Regions from separate parts of the Mesorhizobium sp. URHB0026 genome, predicted to be linked through region 2. Evidence: riboswitches for the same ligand, from Rfam matches in the RefSeq annotation. Region 2 holds a riboswitch; the other holds the start of a gene.
What was found. Region 2 has a riboswitch for thiamine pyrophosphate ahead of ACVWWD_RS25760 (YkoF family thiamine/hydroxymethylpyrimidine-binding protein). Riboswitches for the same ligand answer to the same signal wherever they lie in the genome.
Positions count from the first base shown of each region.

Region 1: another riboswitch for thiamine pyrophosphate. It lies ahead of thiB (thiamine ABC transporter substrate binding subunit); the one in region 2 lies ahead of ACVWWD_RS25760 (YkoF family thiamine/hydroxymethylpyrimidine-binding protein).

Region 1 is NZ_JBSSCN010000001.1:1,112,188-1,126,815, forward strand. It holds gene ACVWWD_RS05615 (helicase-related protein) at 1-1,171, shown strand, start outside; gene ACVWWD_RS05620 (RNA-binding S4 domain-containing protein) at 1,182-1,568, shown strand; gene fdxA (ferredoxin FdxA) at 1,801-2,139, shown strand; gene ACVWWD_RS05630 (CarD family transcriptional regulator) at 2,509-3,090, shown strand; gene ACVWWD_RS05635 (amino acid ABC transporter ATP-binding protein) at 3,170-3,940, opposite strand; gene ACVWWD_RS05640 (amino acid ABC transporter permease) at 3,937-4,617, opposite strand; gene ACVWWD_RS05645 (amino acid ABC transporter substrate-binding protein) at 4,752-5,525, opposite strand; gene ACVWWD_RS05650 (RNA polymerase factor sigma-32) at 5,828-6,691, shown strand; gene ACVWWD_RS05655 (M48 family metalloprotease) at 6,708-8,177, opposite strand; gene thiQ (thiamine ABC transporter ATP-binding protein) at 8,408-9,184, opposite strand; gene thiP (thiamine/thiamine pyrophosphate ABC transporter permease) at 9,177-10,796, opposite strand; gene thiB (thiamine ABC transporter substrate binding subunit) at 10,875-11,873, opposite strand; TPP riboswitch at 11,917-12,031, opposite strand; gene ACVWWD_RS05675 (thiamine diphosphokinase) at 12,118-12,777, shown strand; gene ACVWWD_RS05680 (ABC-F family ATP-binding cassette domain-containing protein) at 12,779-14,599, shown strand.
Region 2 is NZ_JBSSCN010000001.1:5,239,250-5,253,877, reverse strand. It holds gene ACVWWD_RS25780 (glycosyltransferase family 39 protein) at 1-551, shown strand, start outside; gene msrA (peptide-methionine (S)-S-oxide reductase MsrA) at 723-1,241, shown strand; gene ACVWWD_RS25770 (formyltransferase family protein) at 1,785-2,636, shown strand; gene ACVWWD_RS25765 (hypothetical protein) at 2,696-3,004, opposite strand; TPP riboswitch at 3,278-3,391, shown strand; gene ACVWWD_RS25760 (YkoF family thiamine/hydroxymethylpyrimidine-binding protein) at 3,382-3,990, shown strand; gene ACVWWD_RS25755 (ABC transporter permease subunit) at 4,060-4,815, shown strand; gene ACVWWD_RS25750 (ABC transporter ATP-binding protein) at 4,812-5,579, shown strand; gene ACVWWD_RS25745 (ABC transporter substrate-binding protein) at 5,572-6,588, shown strand; gene ACVWWD_RS25740 (methyltransferase family protein) at 6,797-7,483, shown strand; gene ACVWWD_RS25735 (DUF3309 family protein) at 8,260-8,424, shown strand; gene ACVWWD_RS25730 (GntR family transcriptional regulator) at 8,781-9,506, shown strand; gene ACVWWD_RS25725 (ADP-ribosylglycohydrolase family protein) at 9,510-10,559, shown strand; gene ACVWWD_RS25720 (PfkB family carbohydrate kinase) at 10,556-11,533, shown strand; gene ACVWWD_RS25715 (ABC transporter substrate-binding protein) at 11,573-12,634, shown strand; gene ACVWWD_RS25710 (ABC transporter permease) at 12,702-13,571, shown strand; gene ACVWWD_RS25705 (ABC transporter permease) at 13,571-14,359, shown strand; partial or broken gene ACVWWD_RS25700 (ABC transporter ATP-binding protein) at 14,359-14,628, shown strand, end outside.

The DNA of each region.
Region 1 (14,628 bases), 4.1 Mb from region 2:
CCCGGCCTTCGACAAAGCCTTCTACAAGCTCGCTGGGTACCGCAATCTCGGCCGCCGCGCCGTGCGCATCGACATTCTGGAGCGGCTGGCCGACCTGATCCGCCCGGCGACCAACTGGAAGCCCGGCCTTGGCCAGCGTCCGGACGGCGCCTATGACGGCCAGTCCTTCATCGTGACGCCGCCGATGATGTCGATCCTTGGCGCAACCGCCGACGACATGGAAGAGATCCTCAAGGGTCTCGGCTATCGCGCAGAGCCGAAGCCGGCCGCGGAAGTCAAGGCACGGCTGGAAGCGCAGGACAATGCCGCGCGGGAAGCCGCCGCGGCCAGGCAGGCAGCCGAAGAGGCAGCCCGCGCGGAACAAGCCAAGGCGGCGGAAGAGGCGGCTTCGCCGGCCGCCGAGGGAGCCGAACTGGTGTCGGATGCGGCAACCGCCGTGGAGACACGGGTTCCAGCCGAAGTCGCAGCCGACGCGACGGTGGAAACCGTCGCGCAAGAGCAGGCGGAAGCCACCGCTGAAGTTGCGGAGGAGCCTGTAGCCGAAGCCGCTGTCGAAGTCGCCGAGCCGGCGCCGGTTGAGCCGTGGGCCGAACCTGAAACCGCCGAGGCTGACGCGGCACTCACCGAGGAAACCGCAGCGGCGGAGCCCGCCGTCGAAGCCTCCGCGTCGACGGAAGCTGCCGTGGCGGAAGCCGGTGAACCCGTGCCGGAAGCCGAAGCGCCAAAGCCGATCCTGCTGTGGCGCCAAGGTCGCTTCGACCAGCGTCCGCGTCATCGCGACGGCCGCAACAACCGGCCGCAAAACGGACAGGCGCGCGGCCGAAGCAACGCGCCGGCCGGCGGCGAACAGGCAACAGACGCGCCGGCGGACCGTCCCGCACACGAAGGACGCCGCGACGGCGCCGGAAAGCCGCGCTTCGACCGCTCGAAGTACAAGCCCAAGCCGCAAGCTGAGGGCGCTGAGCGCCACGACGGCCGCCCGCAGGGCGAGCGTCCCGAGCGCCGCGAAGGCCGGCCAGACTGGAAGGGCGGCAGGCCGGAAGGCAAGGGTCCCGATCGCGGCGGAAAGCCCGCCTTCCAGCCCAAGCCGCGCGAGGAGCGCCCGGTACGTTTCGATCCGGACTCGCCCTTCGCCAAGCTCGCCGCCTTGCGCGACCAATTGAAGAAGTAAATTCGCTTCGATGGTTGCTGAAGGCCGTCAGCGCATCGACAAATGGCTGTTCTTCTCGCGCGCGGTGAAATCGCGCTCGCTGGCGGCCAAATTGGTGGTCGCCGGCCGTGTTCGCATCAATCGCGACAAAGCAGCGCAGGCCTCCGATCTGGTCAAGCCAGGCGACGTGCTGACCATCACGCTCGACCGGCGTATCTTCGTCTGGAAGGTGCTCGGCGCGGGCGCGCGGCGCGGTCCGTCCGAGGAAGCTCGCACTCTTTATCAAGACATGTCGCCCCCGCCCGCACCGAAAGGCGACGCCCCGCCCGATGCTATCCCGGCGATGCGCGAGGCAGGCAGCGGCCGCCCGACCAAAAAAGAGCGTCGCCAGACCGACCGATTGCACGACGAAGATTGAGCCTGTCGATCGACGCGGATGTGCTCTCCCGCGGCAACGGCAACCAAAACAGATTTGGACCGGCAAACGAAACGAACGTCGGTGAGGGGTGTGGGACCGTCCCGGCACCGCCGATCTGAAATTCAATTCCCAAACTCTGGCGCCAGTGGGAATGGCTACTCTTGCAAGCAGCCGATAAAGGCGTTACCTCACGGAAAAAGCCAGCAAAAACGGGACATCCCGGAGCCGACCGATGACCTATGTCGTGACCGACAACTGCATCAAATGCAAATATATGGACTGCATCGAGGTCTGTCCGGTCGACTGTTTCTACGAAGGCGAGAACATGCTCGTCATCCATCCCGACGAGTGCATCGACTGCGGCGTCTGCGAGCCGGAATGCCCGGCCGACGCGATCAAGCCCGACACCGAGTCCGGCCTCGACAAATGGCTGCAGATCAACACCGAATATGCCGATAAATGGCCCAACATCACCGCCAAGAAGGAGCCGCCCGCCGACGCCAAGAGCTTCGACGGCGAGGCCGGCAAATTCGAGAAATACTTCTCCGCCGAGCCCGGCGAAGGCGATTGACAACGCCGCTGTAAAGGCTTGTATGACGCAGCGTAACAGGCACGCCGGATTAACCGCCTTGACAGGCGGCGATTGGTTGTGGCCTCCGCTTACGTAGCAAAACCTTGATTCTTCCGACTTTTTGTGTTACATCAGCGAAACATGCCGGTGACACAACGTCGATTTATGGCGCAGACGCCCCAAATCACTGAAAGGTGAAAATCCCATTTCGGACCAGAGCGATCTGGGCCAGGCGGTCGCAATTCTTGCGGTTTGCCGGTCCCGGCTTTTCCGGTGGGTTCATCTGTTGTGCGGCTAATGATCGGTGACCCCGGTCACGTGAGTTCAGCCGGCACCGCCGCCGGCCCACAACAAGGAGTTCAGGGCGTAATGGCAACGATCACCCCGCAGAAGAAGTCCACAGCTGCACGTCACGGTTTCAAGACCGGCGAGTTCATCGTCTATCCGGCGCATGGCGTCGGCCAGATCGTCTCGATCGACGAGCAGGAAGTGGCCGGCCACAAGCTGGAACTGTTCGTCATCGACTTCCAGAAGGACAAGATGCGCCTGAAGGTGCCGGTTGCCAAGGCGACCTCGATCGGCATGCGCAAGCTGTCGGAAGAGGATTATGTCGAGCGCGCGCTGAAGGTCGTGCAGGGCCGCGCCCGCGTCAAGCGCACCATGTGGTCCCGCCGTGCCCAGGAATATGATGCCAAGATCAATTCGGGCGACCTGATCTCGATTTCGGAGGTCGTGCGCGACCTCTATCGCGCCGATAACCAGCCGGAGCAGTCCTATTCCGAACGCCAGCTCTACGAGGCGGCACTCGACCGCATGGCCCGCGAGATCGCGGCCGTCAACCGCATGTCGGAGACCGAAGCCGTACGCCTGATCGAGGTCAACCTCAACAAAGGCCCTAAGCGTGGCGCCAAGGCCGACAATGAGGAAGCCGAGCAGGAAGAAGCTGCCTGAGCTTTTACGCATTCAAGTTGACGAAAACCCGGCCTCGCGCCGGGTTTTTTGTATTTGGGGAAGGCCGAGATTGTCGCGCCTATGCGCCCCCGTCCTTCTCCGCCGCCTCCTGCTTCAGCGTGGCGATGAACCGCTTGGTGCGTTCGCGCTCCGGATTGCCGAACAGCTTGGCGGATGGCCCCTGCTCGACGATGGTGCCGGCGTCGAGGAACACCGCCTCCTGGGCGATCTTGGAGGCCAGGCGCAAATCATGCGTCGCCATCACCATGGTCGTTCCCTCGCTAGCGAGCTGACCCAGCACATCGACCACCTCCTGCGCCAGCTCCGGGTCGAGCGCCGAAGTCGGTTCGTCGCACAGCAGCACCTTCGGCGACGGCGCCAGCGCACGGGCGATCGCCACGCGCTGCTGCTGGCCGCCCGACAGCGTCGCCGGCCAGGCATCCGCCTTATGCACCATGCCGACCTTCTCCAGCAGCGCGAGTGCCCGCTCATGCGCCTTCTGCGGCGACCATTTGAGCACCGTAACCAACCCTTCCATGACATTTTCGATGGCGGTGCGATGCGGAAACAACTGGAAATTCTGGAACACCATGCCGGTCTGCAGGCGCAGACGCCTTATGTCCGCCGCCGAGACCTTGCCGCCCGGGCGGAACTCAAGCGTCTCGTCGCCGATCCGCACCGTGCCCGAAGTTGGGATCTCCAGCAGGTTGATGCAGCGCAGCAGCGTGCTTTTCCCCCCGCCGGAAGGGCCGACAAGCGCGGTGACGCTGCCTTCGGCGATGGCGACAGTCACCCCCTTCAGCACGAGATTGTCGCCGAAACGCTTTTCGATGTTGGTGAGGCTGATCATGAGCGTGCCTCCAGGAAGCCGCCATAGCGGTTGAGCCGCTCCTCCAGCCGCGTCTGCAAGGCCGACAGCACCGAACTCATCGCCAGATAGAGGATAGCCGCCTCGACATAGAGGATGAGCGGCTCGTAGGTGGTGGCGACGATGCGTTGCGCCGCCTGGAACATCTCCGGAACGGTGATGGCGGCGGCCAGCGACGTGTCCTTGACCAGCGAGATGAAGGTGTTGGAGAGCGGCGGCACCGCCACCCGTCCGGCTTGCGGCAGAATGGTGCGCCGCATCGCTTGGCCCCAGGTCATCCCGATGGAATAGGCGGCCTCCCACTGGCCCTTGGGCACCGAGCCGATGGCTGCCCGGATGATTTCCGACGTGTAGGCGCCGATGTTTAGCGTGAAGCCGATCAGCGCCGCGGTGAAGGCATCAAGCAGGATGCCGACCGACGGCAGGCCGTAGAAGATCAGAAAGAGCTGCACCAGGAGTGGCGTGCCGCGGAAGATCCAGACATAGAAGCGCACGAGCGCCACCAGCGGCTTCGGGCCGAACAGCCGGCCTAGCGCCGCGCCCAGCCCCACCGTAAGGCCGAGCACGAAGGACAGCAGCGTCAGCGGCACCGTAAAGATCAACGCTGCCCACAGCAGCGAAGGCAGCGAGTCCAGCATCAGTTGCAGCCAGTGCGGCACGAACTATCCTCCGGAATGGAAGGGCGTCATCGAAGCGCGAATGCGTCAGCCATATCACGACAAAAGCGGCGAGCCGTCAAAGACGGCTCGCCGCTGGATGCGTGGCAGGGCGACAGCCGGCCCTTCTTGGTGAACTACTTCGAGACGTCCTGGCCGAAATAGGTGTCTGCGATCTTCTGGTAGGTGCCGTCGGCCTTGATGTCGGCCAGCGCCTTGTTGATGGCAGCGACCAGCTCCGGATCGCCCTTGCGAACGATGACGCCGGAGTAATCGGCATTCTCTTCCTGGGCGGCGATCTTCACGTTGGCGTCCGGCTTGTGCTTCTTGAAGTCGAGGAACGACAGGCTGTCATTGATCGTAGCGTCCGCACGGCCGGTCAAAAGCAGCTGGATCGACTGGTCGAAGCCGTCGGTGCCGACCAGTTCGGCGCCATTGGTTTCGGCCAGCTTGCCGAAATTGGATGTCAGCGACTGCGCCGCCTTCTTGCCCTTGAGGTCGGCGAAGGTCTTGATGTCGGTGTTGTCGCCGCGCACGATCAGCACTGCCTTGGAAGCGATATAGGGATCGGAAAAGTCGTACTTGGCCTTGCGGGCGTCGGTGATGCCGACTTCGTTGATGACGGCATCATAACGGTTGACGTCGAGGCCGGCGATCAGCCCGTCCCACTTGCCTTCGAGGAACTCAGCCTTGACGCCGAGCTTATCGGCGATCGCCTTGGCGATTTCGACATCGAAGCCAACCAGCGCACCGGAAGCGTCATGGTAGGTGAACGGAGCGTAGGTGCCCTCCGTGCCCACCTTGATGACTCCCGCCTGCTTGATCTGGTCGAGATTGGCGCCGGCGTGGGCCGATGCGATGGCCAGGGCCTGCAACGTTCCGGCGATGATGAGTGATTTGAGCCATTTCATTTTTCTGTGATCCCATCCTTGGCCGGTAACCCGGCATGCTGTGAGGGCTGGAAAATGGCAGATGCCGATCGAAAAAATAAGGAATGAAATTTCAAAGAGAGCGTCTCTCGGAAATCAAATTCTCCGGAAGGAATTTACTCGCAAGCTCGGAAGTTCCAGACAACTGCGCGGACGCTAGCGCTCGCCCTGCCCGCACCGGCGGAACCTTTCCCGCGCATGACAGTTTTGGCTGTTGTAGGGCACGCCGCCGTCATTTCAAGCCGGTGTCTGCCAAGTTGCCTCGCCGAGCCACGGAGCGCCTTATGATGGAAGACACGGCAGGACGGATCATGGTCCGCGCGGCAATGAAGGCGCCCTATCTCGAGCGCGAGGAGGAGCATCGGCTGGCATTGCTCTGGAAAGTAAACAACGACCAGAACGCGCTGCACAGCATCACGGTTGCCCACATGCGGCTGGTTATTTCCATGGCCTCGAAATTCCGCCACTACGGGCTGCCGCTCGGCGATCTGGTTCAGGAAGGCCATGTCGGACTGCTGGAGGCCGCCGCACGTTTTGAACCGGAGCGCGAGGTGCGGTTCTCGACCTACGCGACGTGGTGGATCCGCGCCTCGATGCAGGACTACATCCTGCGCAACTGGTCGATTGTGCGCGGTGGCACCAGTTCGGCGCAAAAAGCCCTGTTCTTCAATCTCAGACGCTTGCGTGCGCGTCTGGCGAACGGCGCCGAGCCGCTGTCCAACACAAATCTCTACCGCGAGGTGTCGGTTGCGCTTGGTGTCTCCGAGGCTGATGTGGCGATGATGGATTCACGGCTGTCGGCTCCGGATTCTTCGCTGAACGTACCGCTGGCCGACGATGCGGGCGGCACCGAGCGGATGGATTTCCTGGTCTCGGACGATCCCTTGCCCGACGAAATTGTCGGCGACAAAATCGATGTCGCGCGCCGCTCGCTCTGGCTCAAGGAAGCGCTTCACGCGCTCAACGCGCGTGAACTCAGGATCATCGAGGAACGCCGGCTAAATGATGAGGGGGCCACGCTAGAGGCGCTCGGCGAGACGCTCGGCATCTCCAAGGAACGTGTCCGCCAGATCGAGGCGCGCGCCATGGAAAAGCTCAAGGTCGCCCTGGTGAAGCAGAATCCGGAATTCATGGCGACGGCCGCCTGATCTCCCGCTCGGGCTTTCATTTGTCGGTGACGATCTTGACCTTGTCGCCGGCCGAAACCGCGGCCCCCGGCGACAGCGCATTGAGCACGCGGAACAGGTCGAGCTTGCGGTCGACGCCAACCATCTGCGCGGCAAGCGACCCCATGGTCTGTCCCGGCTGCACGGTGAGCACGCGAATATGCAGTGGTTTCAGTGCCGCCTTCTCGGCGGGGCTGAGGATGCGGAAGGAGCCGCTGACCGAGCGCGCCACCGTTTCAAGCGAGGTGCTGGCCGAGGGGGCGGCCGTCAGCAATCGGTAGACCTGACCGCCGGCGCGGATTACAGCGATGTCGAACTGCCAGCCTTCGGCGCCTGCATGCGCGGTCGCCGCCTCATTGCCGTTGATGGTTTCCTGCTTGACGGTGCTGTCGTCGAGGCCGGCCACCCAGCCGCTTCTGATATAGTCGGTCAGGGCGCGATTCTTGTCTATCGAAACACCGTCGAAGCGGATCGCTATATCGCCGGGGCCGGTCGCCGTCACCGCCGCCGCCGAATTGTCGATGATGAAACCGTCCGGCACCGTGAACGACACGCCCAAGCCTGGATGCAGGAAGGTTTCACCGCGCACATAGCCCTCTTCCGGTGTGTCGCCGTAAAGCAGGCCGTCTATGCCGGCGAGGAAGGAATCGCGGTCGCGTGTACCGAAGCCGGGCGCACCGAACTGTCGGGCGTGACGCTGTGCCAAATCGATGCGTTGCGGCGTGTTGGGGTGCGTCGCCAGGAAGTCGAGGCTGGCGTCGGTGGCGCCGCTGATCGAGCGGAAATCGGTATAGGCCGACATCGACTGCAGGAAGCGGCCGGCGGCATAGGGATCGTAGCCGGCTTCGCCGATCGACTTGATACCGATGGCGTCAGCCTCAAGCTCCTGGTTGCGCGAGAACTGCGCCAGCCTGAGCTTGCCGCGGATAAGTGCAGCCTTGGCGGTCGGGCTGTCGCCAAGCACATCGGAAACGACCTTGGTCGCCAGACCTTCCTCGGCCTCCAGCTGCTGGCGCTGCAGCCCATGATTGGCGGTGACGTGGCCCATCTCATGCGCGATGACGGCGGCGAGCTCGGACGAATCATTGGCCAGCGCCAAGAGGCCGCGCGTTATGTAGAGATAGCCGCCCGGCAGCGCGAAGGCGTTGACGTTGGGCGAATTGAGGATGGTGATGCGGTAGGTCTGGGTCGGGTTCGCCGACACCACGGTCAAATTGCCGACCACCTTGGCCACCATGCGTTCGAGCTTGGGATCTGAATATTCGCCGCCATAGGTCGCCAGGATGCGCGGATGCTGCGCCTTGGCGAGTTCCGCGAGCTTGTTGTTGGCGGCGACATTGTCGACCGTGATCGGCTTGTCGGATGGCTGGAAGCCTGATTCCTGCACTTCCGGAGGCGTGAACATCTGGCAGCTTGCCAGCGCCACGGCAAAGCCGGCCAGCGCCATAAAGCGCGCCAGCGGGTTCATTCGTAGCCTGTCAACGCCGATCGCCAGAACGGCTTCCTTTCAGGTCCCTGCGCATGACCACATGCGCAAAACAAAACTGCTACAGTATCCGTCACGCGCCCCTCGAAGCATGCGGCGGAAGCTGTAGGCAAATCACGGCCTGTGCCGGACCGGTATCGGGCGGACCTAGCCACACTACTCCAGTCATGGCAAGCAAGCGCCACATCGCGTCGGGCCGGTTTGAGCGTAAATTATGTCCGCTTCCGGGCAATATCTCGTGATAAAGCACCCCCGCCACCGGCTCCGATATAGCGCCGGAATGCCTCCGGACCAGCCCCGGCAAAGAAATCATCTGCCGTGCCGATAGCGGCGACGGCGCCGTTCTCGAGAAACACCAGCCTCCGAGCGATGCGGCGGGCATCTTGCGGCTGATGCGTGACGAACAGTACCGTCATGCCACGCTCGGCATGCAGGCCGGCAACGAGGTCGAGCATATCGTCTCGCAAGGAGGGCCCAAGCGAAGCGAAAGGCTCGTCGAGCAGCAACACCGGGCGGTCACGCACCAGCACGCGAGCCAGGGCGACGCGCTGGCGCTCACCGCCGGAAAGTTCGCGCGGCAGCCGCTTCTCCTTGCCGGCAAGGCCGGTGCGCGCAAGCGCATCGGTGATCGCAGCGCGGTCGGCTTCGGCTAGCCGCAACGATGGCGAACGGCCGAGCCCGACATTCTGCTCGACGGAAAGATGCGCGAAAAGGTTGTTTTCCTGAAAAACCATCGACACCGGCCGCGTCGCCGGTGGCGCGGTGCTGACATCGGCCCCGCCGATCAGCACGCGGCCGGATCGCGGCGGCTCGAACCCGGCCACCAGATTGAGCAACGTCGACTTTCCGGAGCCGCTCGGTCCCATGATGGCGGTGATTTGCCCCGCCGTGAACTCGGCATCGAAGGCGAACAACGCCTCGCCATAGCTGAACGAAACCTTGTCCAGCCGCACCGAAACCCCTTTGCCGCCACCCGCCTCGTCAGACATTGCTGGCCGTCTCCTTTCCCAGCCGGTCCGCCGCCAGCACCAATCCCAGGCAGACAAGGCCGAGCAGCAGCGCCAAGCCGGCGGCGTCCTCGGTTCGGTAGCTGCCCATGCGCGCCAGGAGAAGGTAGGGCAAGGTCTGCACGGAATCACTGCCGAACAGGGCGATGACGCCGAGATCGCCAAGCGACAGTGCCATGGCGAAGGCAAAAGCGGTGGCCACCGGGCGCCGCAACGTCGGCCGGTCGACCAACCACAGTCTTGACCAGCCGGAAATTCCGAGCTGCGCGCAGAGCCGCTCGTGCCGCTCGCTTGCCGCATCATAGGCGGGACGGATGGCGCGCAGCGCAAAAGGCATCGCCATGACAGCGTTGACGGTGACGACCATGAGCGGGGCGATGGCAAAGACATCGCCGACATGGCGCAGCAACAGGAACCAGCCGGCGCCGACGACGATCGGCGGCACGACCAGGACGAACCCAGCGCCGGTATCGGTGGCCTCTTCGAGCAGTGTCCTTGCCCCGAAGCGGCGGTTCGACGCCAGCGCCCTGCGCGCCATGGTCAATGCCAGCGAAAGCATCACCGAAAGCAATGCCGATAGGAAAGCGAGTACAGCACTGGTCAGCGTCGCCTGACGGACACTGGCCTCACCGGCAAGCCGGCCGAGGTCGGCGCCAAGTCCGGCCGCCACGGTCGCCACCATCGGCCCGGCGACGAAGAGCAAGGCCAACACGATGAGCGTCGCGTTCAGCCAGGCTTCAGTCCTGTTGACGGAGAGGTAGCGGCGCGGCGCGACCGGCAGGTTGGCGTCGCCGACGACGTCGGCTCCGAGCCGGGTCAACGTCAGCACCACGATGAAGGTCAAGGCGATCTGCAGCAGTGTCAGCGCAACAGCCCTCGCGGGATCGAAATCGAAGCGCAATGCCTGATAGATGCCGACTTCGAGCGTCGTCGCGCCCGGCCCGCCGCCGAGCGTCAGCACGATGGTGAAGGATGTGATGCACAGCATGAAGACAAGTCCGGCGACACCGGGCAGCGCAGCACGCAGCGTCGGCCACTCGATCAGCCGGAATGCCGGCCGCGCCCCCATGCCGAGCTGGCTCGCCAGCCGCCATTGGTCGGAGGGAATGGTCTGCAGCGCCTCGAGGAGCAGACGTGTGGCCAGCGGCAGATTGAAGAAGACATGCGCGACGAGAATGCCGGACAGGCCATAGATGCCCGGCCAACCCTGGCCGCCAGCCCAGTTGAACAGGCCCGCGAAATAGCTGGCGCGGCCATAAAGCGCCAGGATGCCGAGCGCCGCGACTATCGCCGGCAGCGCCAGCGGCACGGCGAAGAGCTGCAAGATGAAGGCACGGCCGAAAAACCGTGGATGCCGCGACAGCGCCCGCGCCACGAACAGGGCCGGCCCGACCGAGAGCAGCGTCGACAGGGCCGCTTGCAAGAGCGTGAACCGCACGACCCGGAACAGGTAGGGATCGAACGCGGCCCAAGCGCCGGAAAAATCGCGAGCACCTTCCACAAGCAGCCCCGCAAACGCGCCGCCGATCAAAATGGCGATGGCGGCGAGCCCTGTGATGCCGGCTGTGACGCGGGTATCAGAGCGGGTTTGCACGCCGCACCATCAACGATTGGGTGAAGCTTAGGGAGCGTCGCCGTAGAGCGTTCATGTCACGAAATTAGCCCACAAAAGCTACTTGCTCATCACCGCCAGCCATTCATCGACCCAGGCCTTGCGGTTGGCCGCCACCTCCTCCGGGCTGAACAGCAAGGTTTTGGTCGGCTTGACCAGTTTGTCGAAGGCGGGGTTGAGCGGCTTGTCGGTCTTGCCGGCCGGGAACATCCAGTTGGTCTCGGGAATGGCGTCCTGGAATTTCGGTCCGGTCATGAAGGCCATGAACTTTTCCGCTAGCGGATTCTTGGCGCCGGTCGTGGTGATGCCCGCGACCTCGATCTGCAGATATTCGCCTTCCTCGAACGACGCCGCCTGATAGCGCTCGGTGTTCTCGGCGACCATGTGGTAGGCTGGCGAGGTGGTGTAGGACAGCACCATCGGCGCCTCGCCCTTGGTGAACAGGCCATAGGCCTCGCTCCAGCCCGGCGTCACGGTCAGCACCTTGGTCTTGAGCTTGGCCCAGGCCTCGGGCGCCTTGTCGCCATAGACCGCCTTCACCCACAACAGCAGTCCGAGACCGGGCGTCGATGTGCGCGGGTCCTGGATGACGATCTTGTCGTCGGCGCTACCCTCCACCAAATCCTTCAGGCTTTTCGGCGGGGACTTCAGCTTCTGGGTATCGTAGACGACGGCGAAGTAGCCATAGTCGAAGGGAACAAAAGTACCGTCGCTCCAGCCACCCGGCACGTTGACGTCCCTCACTGCGCCATGTGGCGCGAACAGGCCCGAGGCCTTGGCATCGGCGGTGAGATTGGTGTCGAGACCGAGCACGATGTCGGCCTTGGTCGAAGCGCCCTCCAGCTTGACGCGGTTGAGCAGCGCCACGCCATCGGCGACCGAGACGAACTCGAGATCGCAGCCGCATTCTGCCTCGAATTCCTTCTTCACCACGGGACCGGGACCCCAGTCGGCGGTGAAGCTCTCATAGGTGTAGACGGTGAGCTTGTCCTTGGCCAAGGCCGGCCCGGACAGGGTCACTGCCGTGGTGGCGATCAGAGAATATAAAAGCGTGCGCATCGGCGCCTCCTTCGTTTGCGTTGAAAGGAATTGAGGCGTCGGAGTGTCCGAAACGTCTAATCCCTCCGCCGGTACAAACCGGATCAGGTTCAGCGGGTTGGCGAGACTGCCTCTCAGCCGGCCCGCGAAATTCGCGTCCGGCACCCCGTTAGAGCGTTTCGACACATAGGCCGGGCCGATGACCCGCGCAAGTGGGACTTTGCCGCCTTCCGTTTCCGGTGCCGGGCTGGTAAGGCGACGGGATATGAGCATATTCACCATCCTGCTTGGCGGCGATCTCATCCGCACGCCTCGGCTCGACCGCCAGGTCGAAGGCTCGCGCGTCATCGCCGCCGACGCCGGCATTGGCCATGCGCGGATGCTGGGCCTCGTGCCGGAACTGTGGGTCGGTGATTTCGACTCGGTTCCGGCTGATCTGCCCGCCGACCTCGCCGCCGTGCCGCGGCAAACCTTCCCGGCGGAAAAGGACAAGACCGACGGAGAACTGGCGATCGCGGCCGCACTGGAGCGCGGGGCGACCCGCCTTGTGCTGGCGGGCGCATTCGGCGGCAAGCGCGCCGACCACGCCTTCCTGCATCTGACGCTTGGCCTGCGGCTGGCCGAGGCCGGAATGGATGTGTGTCTGACCAGCGGCGCCCAGGAAGGTGTTCCCTTGCTGCCCGGTAGGGCCGGCTTCGATTATGCCGACGGCACGCTGTTCTCGATTCTCGGCTTCTCCGAACTCTCCGGCCTGACCGTCACGGGCGCCAAATGGCCGCTCGACAAGGTTGAGGTGGCATTCGGTTCGTCACTGACCATTTCCAACGAGGTCAAGTTCGGCAAGACCGGGGGCCGCCTCGACATCGCGCTCGGCCATGGCCGCGCGCTGCTGCTCGCCCATCCCTATCCATTGCCCGAAAGCTGACATGGCCCCGCCTCTTCTCAATCTCGACGGGATAAGACTGACCTTTGGCGGCGCGCCACTGCTCGACGGCGCCGCCTTGACCGCTTCGGCCGGCGACAAGATTGCGCTGGTCGGCCGCAACGGATCCGGCAAGTCGACGCTGCTCAAGATCGCCGCCGGCCTGATCGAGCCACAGGACGGCGAGGTGTTCCGCCAGCCTTCGGCGACGGTGCGTTATCTGCCGCAAATGCCCGACATGGACGGCTTTGCCACCGTGCGCGCCTATGTCGAGGCCGGGCTCGGGCCCGCCGACGATCCCTACCGCGCCAGCTATCTGATGGAGCATCTCGGCCTGTCGGGCGAAGAACGGCCTGGCGACCTGTCCGGCGGAGAGGCCAGGCGCGCCGCGCTTGCCCGCGTCATGGCGCCTGAGCCCGACATCCTGCTTCTTGATGAGCCGACTAACCATCTTGATTTATCTGTCATTGAATGGCTGGAGGAAGAGCTCATCCGGACTTCCTCGGCGCTCATCGTCATCTCCCATGACCGCCGCTTCCTCGAGCGCGTGTCGCGCGCCACAGTCTGGCTCGATCGCGGCCAGACGCGCAGGCTGGACAAGGGATTTGGCCATTTCGAGGAATGGCGCGACCTAGTACTGGAAGAGGAAGAGCGCGAGCAGCACAAGCTCGGCCGCCAGATAGTGCGCGAGGAGCACTGGCTGCGCTACGGCGTGACGGCGCGGCGCAAGCGCAACATGCGGCGCCTCGGCGAGTTGCAGACCATGCGCCAGCGTTTTCGCGGCCATCGCGGCGCTGAAGGCACCGCGACAATGGTGGCAAGCGACGCCGCCGAATCCGGCAAGCTGGTGATCGAGGCCAAGAACATCGAGAAGAGCTTTGGCGACCTTACCGTCGTCAGGGGCTTCTCGACCCGCATCCAGCGCGGCGACCGCGTCGGCCTTGTCGGGCCGAACGGCGCCGGCAAAACGACACTTCTGAAGATGCTGACCGGCGAATTGGCGCCGGACGTGGGTTCGATACGGCTTGGCACCAATCTGGAGATCGCCACGCTCGACCAGAAGCGCGAGGCGGTCGACCCGCAAGAGACGCTGGCGCAATATCTCACCGACGGGCGCGGCGAGAACCTCGTCATCAATGGCGAGCAGCGCCACGTCGTGTCTTATATGAAGGATTTCCTGTTCAAGCCGGAACAGGCCCGCACACCAGTGCGCGAGCTGTCCGGCGGCGAACGGGCGCGGCTGATCCTGGCACGCGTGCTGGCACGGCCTGCAAATCTTCTGGTTCTCGATGAGCCGACCAACGATCTCGACATGGAGACGCTGGAACTGCTGCAGGAACTGGTCGCCGGCTTTGCCGGCACCGTCATCCTGGTCAGCCACGACCGCGATTTCCTCGACCGCACCGTGACCAGCGTGATCGCGCCGGATGGCGGCGGCCGCTGGGTCGAATATGCCGGCGGCTATTCCGACATGCTGGCGCAGCGAGGCGGCACCAGGCTTGACGACCGCAAGGCGCGCGCCAAGGCGGAAGCCGGCGATGCGCCGACACCGGGCAAGAGCGATCCGGCGGCGCCAAAAGGGCCGGCGAAGAAATTGTCGTTCAAGCAGAAGTTCGCGCTGGAGTCCCTACCAAAGAAGATCGAGGCAGTGACCGCGTCGATCTCGCGGCTGGAGAATAACATCGCCGACCCGGCCTATTACGAACGCGACCCGGCCTCGTTCCAGAAGACGATCGCCGCCCTCGACAAGGAGCGTGCCACGTTGGCCGTGCTCGAGGAAGAATGGCTGGAACTCGAGATGCTGCGCGAGGAGATGGAAGGGTGAAGATTGCATGTTCCTTCATGCGCACATAT
Region 2 (14,628 bases):
GCGTCGTCGCGCTCGCCTTTCTCGGCCACCGGCTCGGTGCCGCCGAGATGAGAAGGCTGGCGATCTGCGCCTTCATCTGCATCGTGGCCATGTCGGGCGCCTATGGGGCGATCCGATGGACGGACTGCAATGTGCGCGGGCGCATGGACGCAGTCTGCTGGCCGGCGCGGCCGATCTCGGAGGAGGCCGAGGCAATCTGGCACGCGGCGGCGCCGGGCCGGCTCGACATCGTCGGTGGCGACACCAATCTTGCCATGCTGGCTGGCCTCAACGCCTATGACAAGCCGTCGATCTTCACCGATCTCGATATGCGGTTCGCACCCTGGATCACGAGGCAGCGGTTGCGCGATCACGGCATGCTGATGGTCTGGTCGGGTCGTCACGTGCCGTCAAGGCTGCTGGCATGGGTGGACAATATCCCGGTCAAGACCGTTCTTTTCAACTGGTCGCGCGAGGCACCGCCGGTGGCGATCAGTTTTGCCGTGGTTCCGCCAGGCACGCGACATCTGCCGGCTGCCGCCAGCAGCCGGACCCGGCATCCGCGCAGCTAGGGCGAACGGCTTCGTGCGATCCTATTCCCTATAATACAACCGGACGACCGCTCGTCTGACTGGACGAACCAGGCAACAGTGCCCATTTATGGCGCTATCCAAGTTTGTTGCCGCGCAATTCCCGACGGAGAGCCGCTACACTTCCGGAATTGCCTTTCAAGGAGACGTGACATGGCGACTTCGAGCGAACGTGCAGTGCTTGCCGGCGGTTGCTTCTGGGGCATGCAGGATTTGATCCGGCGCTTCCCGGGAGTCCTTGCCACGCGGGTCGGCTACAGCGGCGGCGACGTGCCGAACGCTACCTATCGCAATCATGGCACGCATGCCGAAGCCATCGAGATCACCTTCGACCCGGCGAAAATCAGCTTTCGTCAGCTTCTGGAATTCTTCTTCCAGATCCATGATCCGACGACGCGCAATCGCCAGGGCAACGATGTCGGCATGAGCTATCGCTCCGCAATCTACTACACCGATGAGGAGCAGAAGCGTGTGGCGGAGGACACTATCGCCGATGTCGACGCCTCCGGCCTGTGGCCCGGCAGGGTCGTCACCGAACTCGCGCCGGCCGGAGCGTTCTGGGAGGCCGAACCCGAGCACCAGGACTATCTTGAGAAATACCCCAACGGCTACACGTGCCATTTCGTCAGACCAGGCTGGAAGCTGCCGGTTCGTGAAAAGGCGGTTTCATAAGGTTCACCAGCCGTTTTGGCCGCAGGTGGGGTGTAAACGCTCGTCGATTGCCAGGGATCATACGCATAAAGAGGCTGTTGGCCGCCGTCCGGCGGTTGACAGTTGGCTGCGTTGCTGGCCAACTGTGTAGGTTGATTGATCATTGGGGATTAGCATGAGGAAGATTTACGAAAAGCCGGTGTTGGTGAAGCGGGAAAGACTCTCAAGTGTTGCGGCGGGACCGCTTTCTTCCAAGGCAGCCTGACCGGCCTGGCTGGCTTTCGGGCCTGGCTGGCCGAGTTGTAACGGTGATCGAATTGCTGGCGCGGGGACGCTATGTCTTGCCCCGCTGGGCTTGAGAAGATGATTTCTTCCGAACCTGCGGCACTCGCCGGGCAACTCAATGCAATTTTCATCCTGGATGTTTCTGCTTATACCGGGCCGCTGCTTTCCGGATGGATCGAGGCGGGAAACCGTGTTGGTGCGATCATCGTGCCTGGTTTTCAAAGCCCGTCCAGAGGCTTCAGCATTGGCAATTTTCGGCGCAGGCTGAGGCGCCGGCTTTTGCTCAGACGCTATCTCGGCAACACGCCGGTAAAGCTGATCGAATTCCGCCGGCCTTACGACTGGAACGAGCTTGGCCGGCAACTGCCTGACATCGCCGCGGATGTGCTGATCTGCTTCGCTTTCCCGGCCTTGATCCCACAGCAGTTGCTCGACCTCTTTCCCAAGGGCGGGCTTAATTTTCATCCGGCACTGCTGCCCAACTATCGGGGGCCGCATCCTCTCCATCGTCTTGTCGCGGATGGCCAGCATGCCGTCCATGGCGGCGTGACACTGCATAAGATGTCGGCCAATTTCGACGACGGCGACATCCTCGGACAAGTGCCGTTCACGGAAGCAGACTGGGCATCGCGGCGGGATTTGGAGGACAGCGTGGCGAGCGCGATGCGCCGGTTGGTGCGTGAGGTGGCGCCAGCCTATTGCAAGAATTCGGTGTCGGGGATGCGGCAGCCAACCGGTGATTTCGTCTGGGCTCGACTTGGGCGGGCCCACATGGCGATTTCGTCTGACATGTCGATCGGGCACGTTGCCCGGATGTGGCACGTATTGGGCGCTAAACCCGGTATCTATCTGGATGTCGCCGACCGCCAGATCAGGCTGGCCTTCCAGGTCAGGCGACTGGGTCCGCCAACCGGAAAGGGTCCGGTAAGGCGATGGGGGACGGTGGAGTTCGATCTTGCCAATGGCCGGGTTCGGCACCTCACCTACGGGCGCCTGCTCAAACGGCTGATGGAAATATATGCCTCGTTCGCACGCCCGCGGGCCGGCAAACCGTACGCTGAATTAAGGGTCTTTGGCCGGGTGGGTAGTGAAGCGGCACCAGAGCCGGCAGCGGGTAGTCGCGGACACTGAATCCCAATAATGGGAACCGCGGAAACTGCTTCCGCGGTTCCCATTATCGCGATGGCAAACTACTTTCCGCAGTTGTTGTCGTTCACGGTCGGCGCGGTGGCGTTGCCGTTGGCGTCCGTCTGTGCACCCTGCGGGTTGGTGGGGCAATTCTTGTCCGCATTGGAATTCATGTCGCCCGGCGTGGTGGTCGTGCTGTTGGTCGAGCCCGGATCGATCGTACTGGGCGAAGCCGGGGTGCTTGGGTCCACAGTGACGGACTCGCCGCTGCCGCCGGACCCATCCGCGCCGGCTGCGCTATTGCTTTGCGCCATGGCGGATGTTGCAAGGGCAATGGTGAAGGCCGAAGCCGCGAGGATTTTCATGAACATGATTTGTCTCCATTTCTGTGAACTCGTCGCCGGGAGCGGTGCACGGTTTCGCGGAAATCATGAACCGCTCTATCTCTTGTTCTGACACAATCCCGAACGGAAAATTGATCCTGGAATCGCGTCCAGCGACTGGTGGGACAACCCCTCGAAATGGCGAAGGTTCCAGACAAATTTCCGCGCCGGCGATGTCCAATTGCCCTGACGCTCGAGCAATGCTTTGGCGCGGCTTGCCAAGAAACAGCTTCCCCAACCGGCCGAATGATGCTCTAACGCGCCTATCCACAGGGGTGCTCCGTACGGTCGGGGCTGAGACGGGGGCGGCAAGCCCACAGACCCTACAAGCTGATCTGGGTAATACCAGCGGAGCGAGGCGGGCGATGTTTTCAGGCGCACAGGTTTCCCTATATCCAATGGCCGACGATTTCGTCGGCGTCATTCTGGGCGCGCTCGGCGCGCTCGATCCGTACCGCGACAAGCTCAGGATCGAGACCGACGACATCTCGACCTTGCTGGTCGGGCCCCCCGAGGTGTTATTCCCTGCGCTGCGCGACCTTTTCGTGGCCGCGTCTGGCAGCGGCAGGCATTGCGTGCTGTCGGCCACCATTTCGCGTGGCTGCCCAGGCGAGCCGGACGATCCGATCTGCCGCTCCGACACGTTCGGCGGACCTGCCGGGCCACTCGGCCCGCGCAAGCAAGCCGCCATCACCGCGGTGCGCGGCGCGCCGGCCACTGGCCAGCCGGCGGCGGCGCAGTTCTCGCTCTATGTGATGGGTACTGACGACCACATGGACGAAATCTATGGCTGCATAGATTTCCTGAAGCAGTCCGGCGTCTACGATCGCTCCAAGAATTTCTGCACCAAGCTGCGCGGCGATGCCGGCGCGATCTTCTCGGCCCTCGATGAAGCCTTCTGCCGCTTCGGGCCCGGCGCCGGCCATGTAACCCTCGATGTCACGGTCTCGGCCAACAGTCCCACTGCCGTCTGAACGCTCGTGGTCTCATCGTCATTCAACCCGCGTAACGTCGCGGGCTTCTTCGCCAAAACAGCGCCGGCCGTGATATCGATCAGTTTGGTGCTAGTGGCCTGGGAACTGTACGCAAACATTTCCGGCATCAAGCCGACGGTTCTGCCGGCGCCCTCGCGCGTCTTCGAACAGGCGATGCTCAATCGTGAAGCATTGGTCGACAACGCCGTTCCCACGGTCCGCGCCACGCTGATCGGTTTTGCCTGTTCGCTCAGCGCCGCCTTCGCGCTGTCGATGCTGGTCGACTTCTTCCAGCCTTTGCGGCGCGCGCTGTTTCCCATCTTCATAGTCAGCCAGACCTTGCCGCTGGTCGCCATCGCGCCATTGGTGGTGCTGTGGTTCGGCTTCGGGCTGACGCCCAAGATCGTGCTGGTGGCGCTGGTCACCTTCTTCCCGATGCTGGTCGCGCTGGTACAAGGCTACGAGGCTACCGAGGTGGAGATCGGTCAGATGCTGCGTGCCATGGGAGCAGGGCGTTGGCGTGTTTTCATGCTGGCACGATTGCCTTCGGCGCTGCCTTATTTCTTCGCTGGCCTCAGGATCTCCATTACCTATGCCGTCGTCGGCGCCATCTTCGCCGAATATGCGGGCGCGGCCAAAGGGCTGGGCATCTACATGCTCAACGCCAAGAACAATTTCCGTCCCGACCTGGTGCTAGCCGCCGTCTGCGTCAGCGCAGCGCTCACCCTTATCCTGTTCGGGCTGACGATGCTGCTGCAGCGTCTTGCCGTGCCCTGGGAAGGAGCCGTTGGCAGGCAAGGCGCTGGAAAAGGTCCAGAAGCATGAGCCGGCTCGAACTGCGGCATGTTCGCAAGGTGTTTGGCGGGCTCGATGTGCTCGCCGACATTTCGCTTCGTGTCGATGCCGGCGAATTCGTCTCGATCCTTGGACCTTCGGGAGCCGGCAAGTCGACGCTGTTTCAGCTTCTGACCGGCGCCGAGCATGGCGAGGGTGAGATGTTCTTCAACGGCGTGCCGCTCGACGATCATGGCAGGCATTTTGCCTTCATGCCGCAGCGCGACGCGCTGATGCCGTGGCGGCGCATTCTCGACAACACCACGCTCGGGCTCGAGGTGCAAGGCGTCAGCCGCAAGGCGGCACGGACGCGTGTGGCTCCGCTGTTTGCGGAGTTCGGGCTTGCCGGCTTCGAGTGGCACTTTCCAGCGCAGCTCTCGGGCGGCATGCGCCAGCGCACGGCGCTTTTACGCACCGTAGTGCAGGAACGCGATATGTTGCTGCTCGACGAGCCGTTCGGCGCGCTCGACGCCCTGACCCGCGCGGCCATGCAGCGCTGGCTCGAACAGATGTGGCGGCACCACCACTGGACGGCGTTGCTGATCACCCATGACGTGCGCGAAGCCCTGTTCCTGTCCGACCGCATCTATGTGCTGTCCGCGCGGCCTGCCCGGGTCGTGCGCGAGATCAAGGTGCCGCTGCCGCGCCCGCGCGATCCCGCCAGCGCGGCCACGCGGCAGGCCGAGGCACTCGAGGTCGAGATTCTCGACATTTTGCTCAACCCCCAGCCATCCAAAGGACATGACCATGACTGACTTGACGCGCAGGCAAGCCCTGCTGCTCACCCTTGCCGGCAGCGTACCGCTGATCACCGGATCGAGCCGCTCCTTCGCGGCAACGCGGACGGTCACAGTCGCCCTCGACTGGACGGTCAACACCAACCACATCGGCCTGTTCGTCGCCCGCGATAAGGGATTTTATCGGGAAGCCGGCCTCGAGGTCGACATCCTGCCCTACAGCAATACCGGTGCCGGCGCGCTTGTCGCCAACCATGTCGCCGATTTCGGGATCAACGGCACCATCAGCCTGTTCACCCAGAAGACCGCAGGGGCCGATTTAAAGGGCGTCTATGCCGTCGTGCAGTCCGAGACAGGCCGGCTGGTGTTCAATGCCGTGCGCAGCGAGATCAAAAGCCCGAAAGATCTAGATGGCCTGACCTATGGCGGTTTCGGCAGCGCCTGGGAGACGGCGCTGATCTCGACCATCATCCGTCACGACGGCGGCAAGGGCGATTTTGAGACGGTGACGCTGGGCACTTCCGCCTACGAGGCGCTGGCCAACGGTTCGGTCGACTTCACGCTCGAAGTGTCGACCTGGGAGGGCGTCGAAGCCGAACTCAGGGGCGTCAAGCAGCGCAGTTTCGTCTATGCCGACCATGGCGTCCCCGACGAGCACACGACGCTTATCTCTTCGAGCGAAGCGTATCTCCAGGCGAACCCCGAACTGGCGTCGTCCTTCATCAAGGCAACGCGGCGCGGCTACCAATTCGCCGTCGATCATCCAGGGGAGGCCGCCACGCTGCTGATAGCCGCCAACAAGGATGCCCTGACCAATCCGGCCTTGATCCACGCCTCGTTGAAGGCACTGATCGAGGGCTATTATCTGCGCGGGCAAAGCGGTGCCATCGGGACGTTGGACACTGCCAAGATGGAAGCGATCGGCAACTACCTCTTCGCCGCCGGCATTCTGCGCGACGCCGACGGTAAGGTTCTGCCCCAGATCTCGGATTTCACTGGGTATTTCAGCAACACATTTCTGGGGTAGCTGGCCAATCCCTAAGGAGAGGATCGACTCGGGCGGAACCCCTTCCTGGCGATCCTCGAAGCGGAGACAATCCGCACGGCCGTGCTTTGCGTCTCGCATGCCTTTCGGCGGCGCAGTTGCCGTTCTGATGCCGATAGATCTTGTCGGTTAACCACCCAGCAATGGTTGCGTGCAAAGGTCCCCCCGAGGGATCATTGGGGTTCTTGCCTTGCTTACACCAAAAAGCGAAACGCTTCAGCGCGCCAACCAGGGCGGGATGATGTCCGAAGCGCGCAAGCGCGAGATCCTGGCCGACTTGCGGGAAGGCTTCTTTCGCATTTGTGCGCTCGCATGCGCGGGGCTGTTTGTGTACCGGGGCGTGTACCACTTCGTGCAGGACCCCACCCGGCTCAATATCGCTTTGGTGGCGGTTTCCGAGACGCTCAGCTTCACCTGGCTGCTGCTGTCGCGGCGGCCGGTGACGCGTGACTGGAGCCCGCTTGCGGTAGTCGCTTCGGTGACCGCCAGTTTTGGTGTCGCCTTCATCACCATGGAACGAGGCATCCCCATCATCCCCATCTATGTCGCCGCGCCGCTTCAATTCATGGCGCTTTGGTTCGTCATCTGGGGAAAGCTGTCGCTGGGTCGTTCCTTTGCCATCCTGCCCGCCAATCGCGGCGTGATGACCGGCGGTGCCTATCGCCTGGTGCGGCATCCGATCTATGCCGGTTACCTTACCGGCCATATCCTCTACCTGCTGTCGGCCTTTTCCTTCTACAATCTCGCCGTCTATGCGGTTGTCACCTATCTGCAGGTGTACCGCATTCTGCGCGAGGAGGCCTTGCTTGCCGCGGAGCCGGAGTACCGCTCTTATATGGAGCGCGTGCGCTATAGACTGTTTTACGGGATATTCTGAAGGCCAGACTGTCACGCGAGAGTGGCCAGTCCTGTTTGATCCAGGGTTAGCCAACAAGGATCCTTAGCGTCCAGTGGTCCGGAACTGCTCCGCAGGTGAGGTGCTGTATTTTGGCTGTCAGGTAGCAAGCAGCCTGGCAGCAAATCATCGGCCGTCCAGCAGCTAGGCTCGGCGCGTCGGTCGGCGGCAGCAATGGCGTCAACGCAGGAGCCGGCGCCAATATCGGTGGTTCGGGCGGCATCAACGCCGGGCTCGGTGCCAATGTTGGCGGAACCGGTGGCATCAATGCGGGGCTTGCCGGCAGTGTTGGCGGCGCCGGCGGCATTGGTGTCGGGGTGGGCATTGGCAACGGAACCAATCCCAGCAATCCGTCGAACCCGAGCAACCCATCCAATCCCAATCACCCCAACGTCCCGGGTATCGTGGCCCAGATGTCAAGCTCGCAGGTGACGCGCATGAAGAAGCGCTGCGACGATGTCCTCAGCAGCGAAGGGACCTATGACCGCGACTTGCGGCAACTCTGCCTGCTGATCGCACGCCGCTGAGGCTGAGGGAGGTTGCGGACCCAGCCGTAGGCCTGGCCGCACTCTCCTGGCCTCCGGCCGGTGGGGAAGCCCGTCGTCCAGGCGGGCTTTCTGCGTTGCGGGCTGTGAGTTCCGGAGCCGCGATAGTCCAGCGGAACGCCAGCCCCTCTAAAACGTTCATACCTTGCAACATCCGAAATGGCGCGATGTTGAACCAGCGCGAAAGCGCGCATTTCAGGAGCAGGGAAGGCCATGGGTCTCGGAACGATACTTATCATTATTCTAATCCTCGCGCTGCTCGGCGGCTTCAGCGGTCTCGGCGGTGGCCCGTTCTACGGAACCGGTTATTATGGCGGTGGCGGTCTCGGACTTGTGTTGATCATCGTCATCATCCTTGTCGTCCTGGGACGCATCTAGCCGGCTCCTCTTGTGTCGCCGGCGTCGCGGTCCCGTGAGCGAACCCGCGGCGGCGTGCACTGGAATGTGAGGGAAGCAGGCCGGCTTGTGATCATGCGCCCCGCAGGACGGCCGTATAGTTTCACGGTCCACACCCCCCGTGGAAACAAGAGGAGAGGGTCCCACCCCTTCATCCTCCTCCAAGGCCCGCCCCGGTTCCCGGAGCGGGCTTTCGTTCTTCTGCAAAGAGATTGCCTCGAAGTGCTCCGCCGGTGCCGGCGGCTTGCAGCGAAGCACCCGTCACCATTGGTCGTTGACAGAGCTCACGCACGAATATATTGAACAGGATTATACAGGTTCACTGAACAGGTACGCATATGAAGCGGCGCGCGGTTCAATTGTCTCCCGGCACGGCAAAGCCCGAGCAGATCGCGACCGTTCTGGAGCGTGAGATTCGTTCCGGCGTTCTTGGTTTCGGTGACAGGCTGCAAAGCGAAAACGAGCTCGTCCAGCGCTTCTCCGTCAGCCGCAACACCATCCGCAAAGGTCTCGAGGAACTCTCCAGCCGCGGCCTGATCACCACTAAGGTTGGCATCGGCTCTTTCGTCACCTTTGATGGCATGCCGGTCGATGATGCCGTCGGCTGGTCGCGGGCGCTGGCCAATGCGGGTGCCAATGCAGAGACCCGGACGTTGCGGCTGGAGGTCATAGAGGATGCCGAACTGGCGATCTTGCTGGATGTTGAAAGCCCGTTCTTCATCGCCGTCGACCGGGTGCGCACCAATGCCAGCGACGGTCATGCGATCTCGGTCGAACGCAGCCGCCTGCCGCTGTCACCCGAACTGGAGGACGTGCCACTGCGCGGCCTGCGCGAGGGTTCGCTGCACCAGACGCTACGCGGGGCGGGGCTGATACCAGACCATGGCGAGGAGTGGGTCGACATCGAGATGCTGAACGCAGATGACGCTGCCATCCTCGGCTGCCCGCAAGGCACGCCCTTCCTGCGCGGGCGTCGGCTGACGCGCGCGGCCGACGAGCGGCCGATCGAATATGTCACCAGTCTCCTCAATCCCGCGCATTTCGCGCTGCATATGAGGTTCTGAGCGATGCCGGACTACGAGTTTGAGATGGATCGCGCCATGGGCGCGCTTGTCGGCGGAGCGCTGGGCGACGCGCTCGGCATGCCGACGCAGCTTCTGTCACCGGCCCGCATCGCCGAACTCTACGGCCGTGTCGAGGATTTCATCGCCCCCTTCGCCGGTCATCCGGTATCGAAGGGGCTGCTGGCCGGCACCGTCACCGACGATACCGAACAGGCATTGCTGCTTGGCCGCATTCTCGTGGAATCGGGCGAGCGCTTCGACCATGCGCGCTGGGTGAACGCGCTGCTCGACTGGGAGCGTGAGGTCAAGGCGCGTGGCAGCTACGACCTCCTGGGGCCGTCGACCAAGCGCGCGATCGACGCCATCAACAACGGCGTGCCGGCGGAAGAGGCAGGGCGTAGCGGCGACACCAACGGCGCCGCCATGCGTATCGCGCCCGTCGGCATCATGATGCCGCCGGAGCCGCTGGACGCGTTCGTCTCCAAGGTGGCCGAGACCTGCAAGGCAACGCACAACACGTCGATCGCGATCGCCTCCGCCGCGGCGGTCGCAGCCGCCGTCAGCCGTGGCGTTGCCGGTGGTGATTGGTACGCGGCGTCCGACAGCGCGGTCGCGGCGGCGCAGCGAGGGGCAACACTTGGAAATTGGGTCACCGGCGGAGACATCGCCGCGCGCATCGTCTGGGCGCAGGCGCTGGTACGCGGCAAGGCGAAGAGGGACGCGATCCGGCTGATTACCGATCTGGTCGGCACCGGCGTCGCCAGTCAGGAATCGGTTCCAGCCGCGTTTGCCGTGCTGGAAGTCGCCGGCGGCGACCCATGGCAAGCGGCTGTCATAAGCGCCAATCTTGGCGGCGACACCGACACGATCGGCGCCATCGCCGCCGGCATGGCTGGCGCCTGTGCCGGCTTTTCGCGCCTGCCGCAGCATCGTGTCACGAGCCTCACGGGCATCGACATGGCGCAAGTACAGGCGCTGGCCGCCGATCTTGTCGCGGCGCGAATGTCGGGCGGTCGCGTCGGCAAGGCCGGTTCCGGCAAGGATGCGGCATGAGCGCGCGTCTCGTCCATGTCGGCAGCGCGGTGGTCGACTATGTCTACCGCATCGATGTCCTGCCAGCGCCCGGCACCGAGAAGACGGCGTCGGACTATGCGCAGGTCGCTGGCGGCGGCTTCAACATGATGGTTGCCGCGACCCGTACTGGTATGAAGGTGGTGTTTGGCGGCCAGCTCGGCAGCGGTCCGAATGGCGACTTCCTGCGCGCCGCCTTCGCCGCCGAGGGCATCCAGACGCTGACGCTGCCTTCGCCTCTGATGGACAGCGGCAATTGCGTCGCCATGATATCGAGCGACGCCGAACGCACCTTCGTCTCGTGGCCAGGAGCGGAGAGCGTTCTCAGCCTCAACCTGATGGCGCCGGTGGTGATCGGGCCGCATGACTGGGTGTTCACGTCAGGCTACACGCTCAGTTATCCTGGCAGCCACGATGCGCTGACCGGTTGGATCGAGGCGCTGCCGGCGGACATTCCCTTCGTCTTCGATCCGACGCCGGTCGTAGCGGACATTCCACGTGCCATTCTCGACCGTGTGCTTGCCCGCACGACTTGGCTGAGCTGCAACACGACAGAGGCGGCCGAGATTGCCGGCCAGGGCGATGTCGAGGCGCTCGCGGCGCGACTTCTTGCCGAGCATTGCCCGCAGGCTGCCGGTGTCGTCATCCGCTCCGCCGCCAAGGGCTGCCATGTCGGGCTGGCCGACGGTTCGGCGCAAACCATCGCCGGTTTCAAGGTTGCCGCGATCGATACCAATGGCGCTGGGGACACGCACATCGGCGCCTTCGTCAGCGCGTTGGCGCGTGGCGTGCCTCCCTTCGAGGCGGCGGCCTATGCCAACGCGGCGGCCGCCATTTCGGTGACTCGCCACGGCGGCTCATCGGCACCGACCGACGCGGAAATCCAGACTTTCCTGAGCCAGGCCGTTTCTACCGGCGTGCCAGGCCAGACACAGAAGGCCCATCAGACAGCCTGACAAGCCCGGGAAGCGGGCAAACACAGAGAGGAACGAACCATGCGCATGCCTGACTTGACTGCTCTCTTGACGGCGACCGCCGTCTTCACCTCCGCACTCGCTTTTGCCGCCAAGGCCGACGAGGTGCATGTGCTCAACTGGAAAGGCTATGGCGCTGACGAGCCGTGGGCCATTGCCGCTTTCGAGAAGGCGACCGGCAACAAGGTCGTCAACGACTTCTTCAATTCCGAACAGGAAATGCTGACCAAGATCCGGACCAATCCCGGCCTCTATGACGTCGTCATGATCAATGCCGCCTTCAACGATCAGGCAATGGCCGAGAAGCTGATCCAGCCAATCGATACCTCCAAGCTGCCGAACTATGCCGACATCAGCAAGGACAAGGCGGGATCGCCGATGCTCGACCATGACGGCAAGGTCTATGGCGTGCCGTGGGTGTGGGGCTTGACGGCGCTCGCCATCAACGAAAAATCCTTCGACAAGCCGCCGACATCGATCGCCGAAATGTGGGACCCCGCGCACAAGGGCCGTGTCGTCATCCGCGACGACGCCGTCGAGGCGGTGCAATTCGGCGCCATCGCCACCGGCCAGAACATCAACGACATCAAGGATATGGATGCGGTCAAGACGAAGCTCACCTCGCTAATGCCGCAGATCAAGACCTTCTGGAGCTCGGAGAACGACTGGAACCAGATGGTCGCCTCCAACCAGATCGACATAGGCACCTATTGGAGCGGCTCGGCCGACCGCGCCAAGACGCATTTCAAGCTGCCGGTTTCGCTGGTCATTCCGCAGGAGGGCGCCGTCGCCTGGCTCGACGCCTTCTCCATTCCGGCCGGCTCGAAGAATGTTGCCGGTGCCGAGGCCTTCATCAACTACATGATCGATCCGAAATTCTATGTCGAGTGGGTCACCAAGGTCGGCGCGCCGGTCTCAGCCAACATCAAGGCGGTGGAAGCGCTTCCCGAGGATGCCTTCAACCGCAAGGTCATGGGCGATCCCGCGGTGGCCAAGCGTATCCAGTTCCAGGCGCCGATCACCGACGCGCAGCGCGAAGCCTATCTGGCACTTTGGCAACAGCTCAAGGTCGATGTGAAGTAGAGACACGCGTCAAGACCAGCCGGCGGTTCGCGCCGGCTGGTCCTCAATCCTGGGGAGGTGGGGTAGCATGGCGGCACAGGGCGCGGTCGCGGCGCGCGGCGGGCTGAGATCGGCTTTGCCGCTTTTGGCGCCGGCCTATCTCTGGCTGACGGTGGCGATCTTCCTGCCGCTCTCGGCCATGGTCTTTTTCTCCTTCATGACCGACCTGCCGCTGACGGCAAAGCCGTGGGCGTTCACGCTGGGCAATTACGCCGCCTTCTTCTCCCAGAGCCTCTATCTGACGCTGCTGCTGGCTTCGCTCCGCCTCGGCCTCGAAGTGACGTTGTGGTGCGTCGTCATCGGCTATCCTGCCGCCTACGTGTTGGCCAAGGTGCTGAAGGGCCGCAGCCGCGAGGCGATCTTCCTGCTGGTTATCCTGCCGTTCTGGTCGAACGGGCTGGTGCGCATCTTCTCCTGGGCGATGGTGCTGCGCGAGGGCGGCATTCTCGACACGGCCCTCAACGCCGTGCTGCCGTTCAAGATCAACATCGATCTGATGTACTCCTATCCGGCTGTCATCATCGGGCTGGTGCACTCCTACGTGCCCTATATGGTGCTGACCTGCTACCTCACGCTGCAGGCCATCGACGACTCGCTGATCGAAGCCGGGCGCTCGCTCGGCGCCTCGCGGCTGCAGGTATTGAAGCGGGTCATCATCCCGCTGTCGCTGCCGGGTTTGGTGGCGGGCGCGGCGCTCATCTTCGTGCCGGTGGTCGGTTCGTTCATGGAGCCACGCATTCTCGGCGGGCGCACCGGCACGTTTTATGGCACTGTCATCGAGGACCAGTTCGTCGCTGTCTTCAACTGGCCGCTAGGCGCGGCACTGTCTTTCATCCTGCTGGCCGTCGTGCTGGTCATCCTGGCGCTGGCGGCACCGGTGCTGCGGAGGGCCGCGTGATGATGACGACGCGCATTCTCGAATGGCTCGGCCGGATTTACATCGGGTTGCTGCTCGCCTTCCTCTATCTGCCGATCATCATCATGGCGCTGATGTCGTTCAACGTCTCGCCCTTCTACCAGCTGCCGTTCGAGTGGACGACCGAGTGGTACGCGTCGCTGTGGCAGAACGACCAATTGATCGCGGCCACCTGGAACAGTCTCGAGATCGCCGTCATCACCACCATCATCAGCTTGGTGCTCGGCTCGGCGGCTTCACTGGCGCTTTACCGTTATGAATTCCGCGGCAAGAAACTGCTGCAGGCGCTGCTGTTCCCGCCGATCGCCATTCCGTGGCTCATCACCGGTACGGCGATGCTGATCTTCTTCTTCGGCGTCGGCATCGGGCGCGGCCTGTTCGCCATCCTGCTAGGTCATGTCGCGCTGGCGCTGCCCTACGTCATCGTCGTTGTCTCGGCGCGGCTGCAGACCTTCGCGCCGGAGCTGGAAGAGGCGGCGCGCTCGCTCGGCGCCAACCAGTGGCAAGTAACGATGCGCGTCACGCTGCCCTGGATCATGCCGGGTGTCATTGCCGGCGGGCTCTTCGCTTTCGCCGTCTCGTTCGATCAGTTTGTCGTGTCTTATTTCCTGGCGACGCCGGGCCAGACGACGCTGCCGGTCGAAATCTACGCCGCGATCCGCAAGGGCTTTACGCCCGAAATCAACGCGGTCTCGACGATCATCATTGTCGTGTCGATGGCGCTGATGCTGCTCACGGCGCGTTTCTTCAAATTCGGCGGAGAGAAATAATGGCCGGCGTCAAGGTATCGAACGTCTCGCGCAGCTTCGGCGCGCCCACAAGGCGCTGGACGACGTGTCCATCGATTTCGCCGATGGCGGTTTTTACGCGCTGCTCGGTCCATCGGGCAGCGGCAAGACCACGCTGCTGAGGCAGATCGCCGGCTTCGACTTTCCCGATTCGGGCAGCATCGCCATCGGCGGCGAGAGCGTCGAGCGGGTGCCGGTCGAAAAACGGCGCATCGGTATGGTGTTCCAGAACTACGCGCTGTTTCCAAATA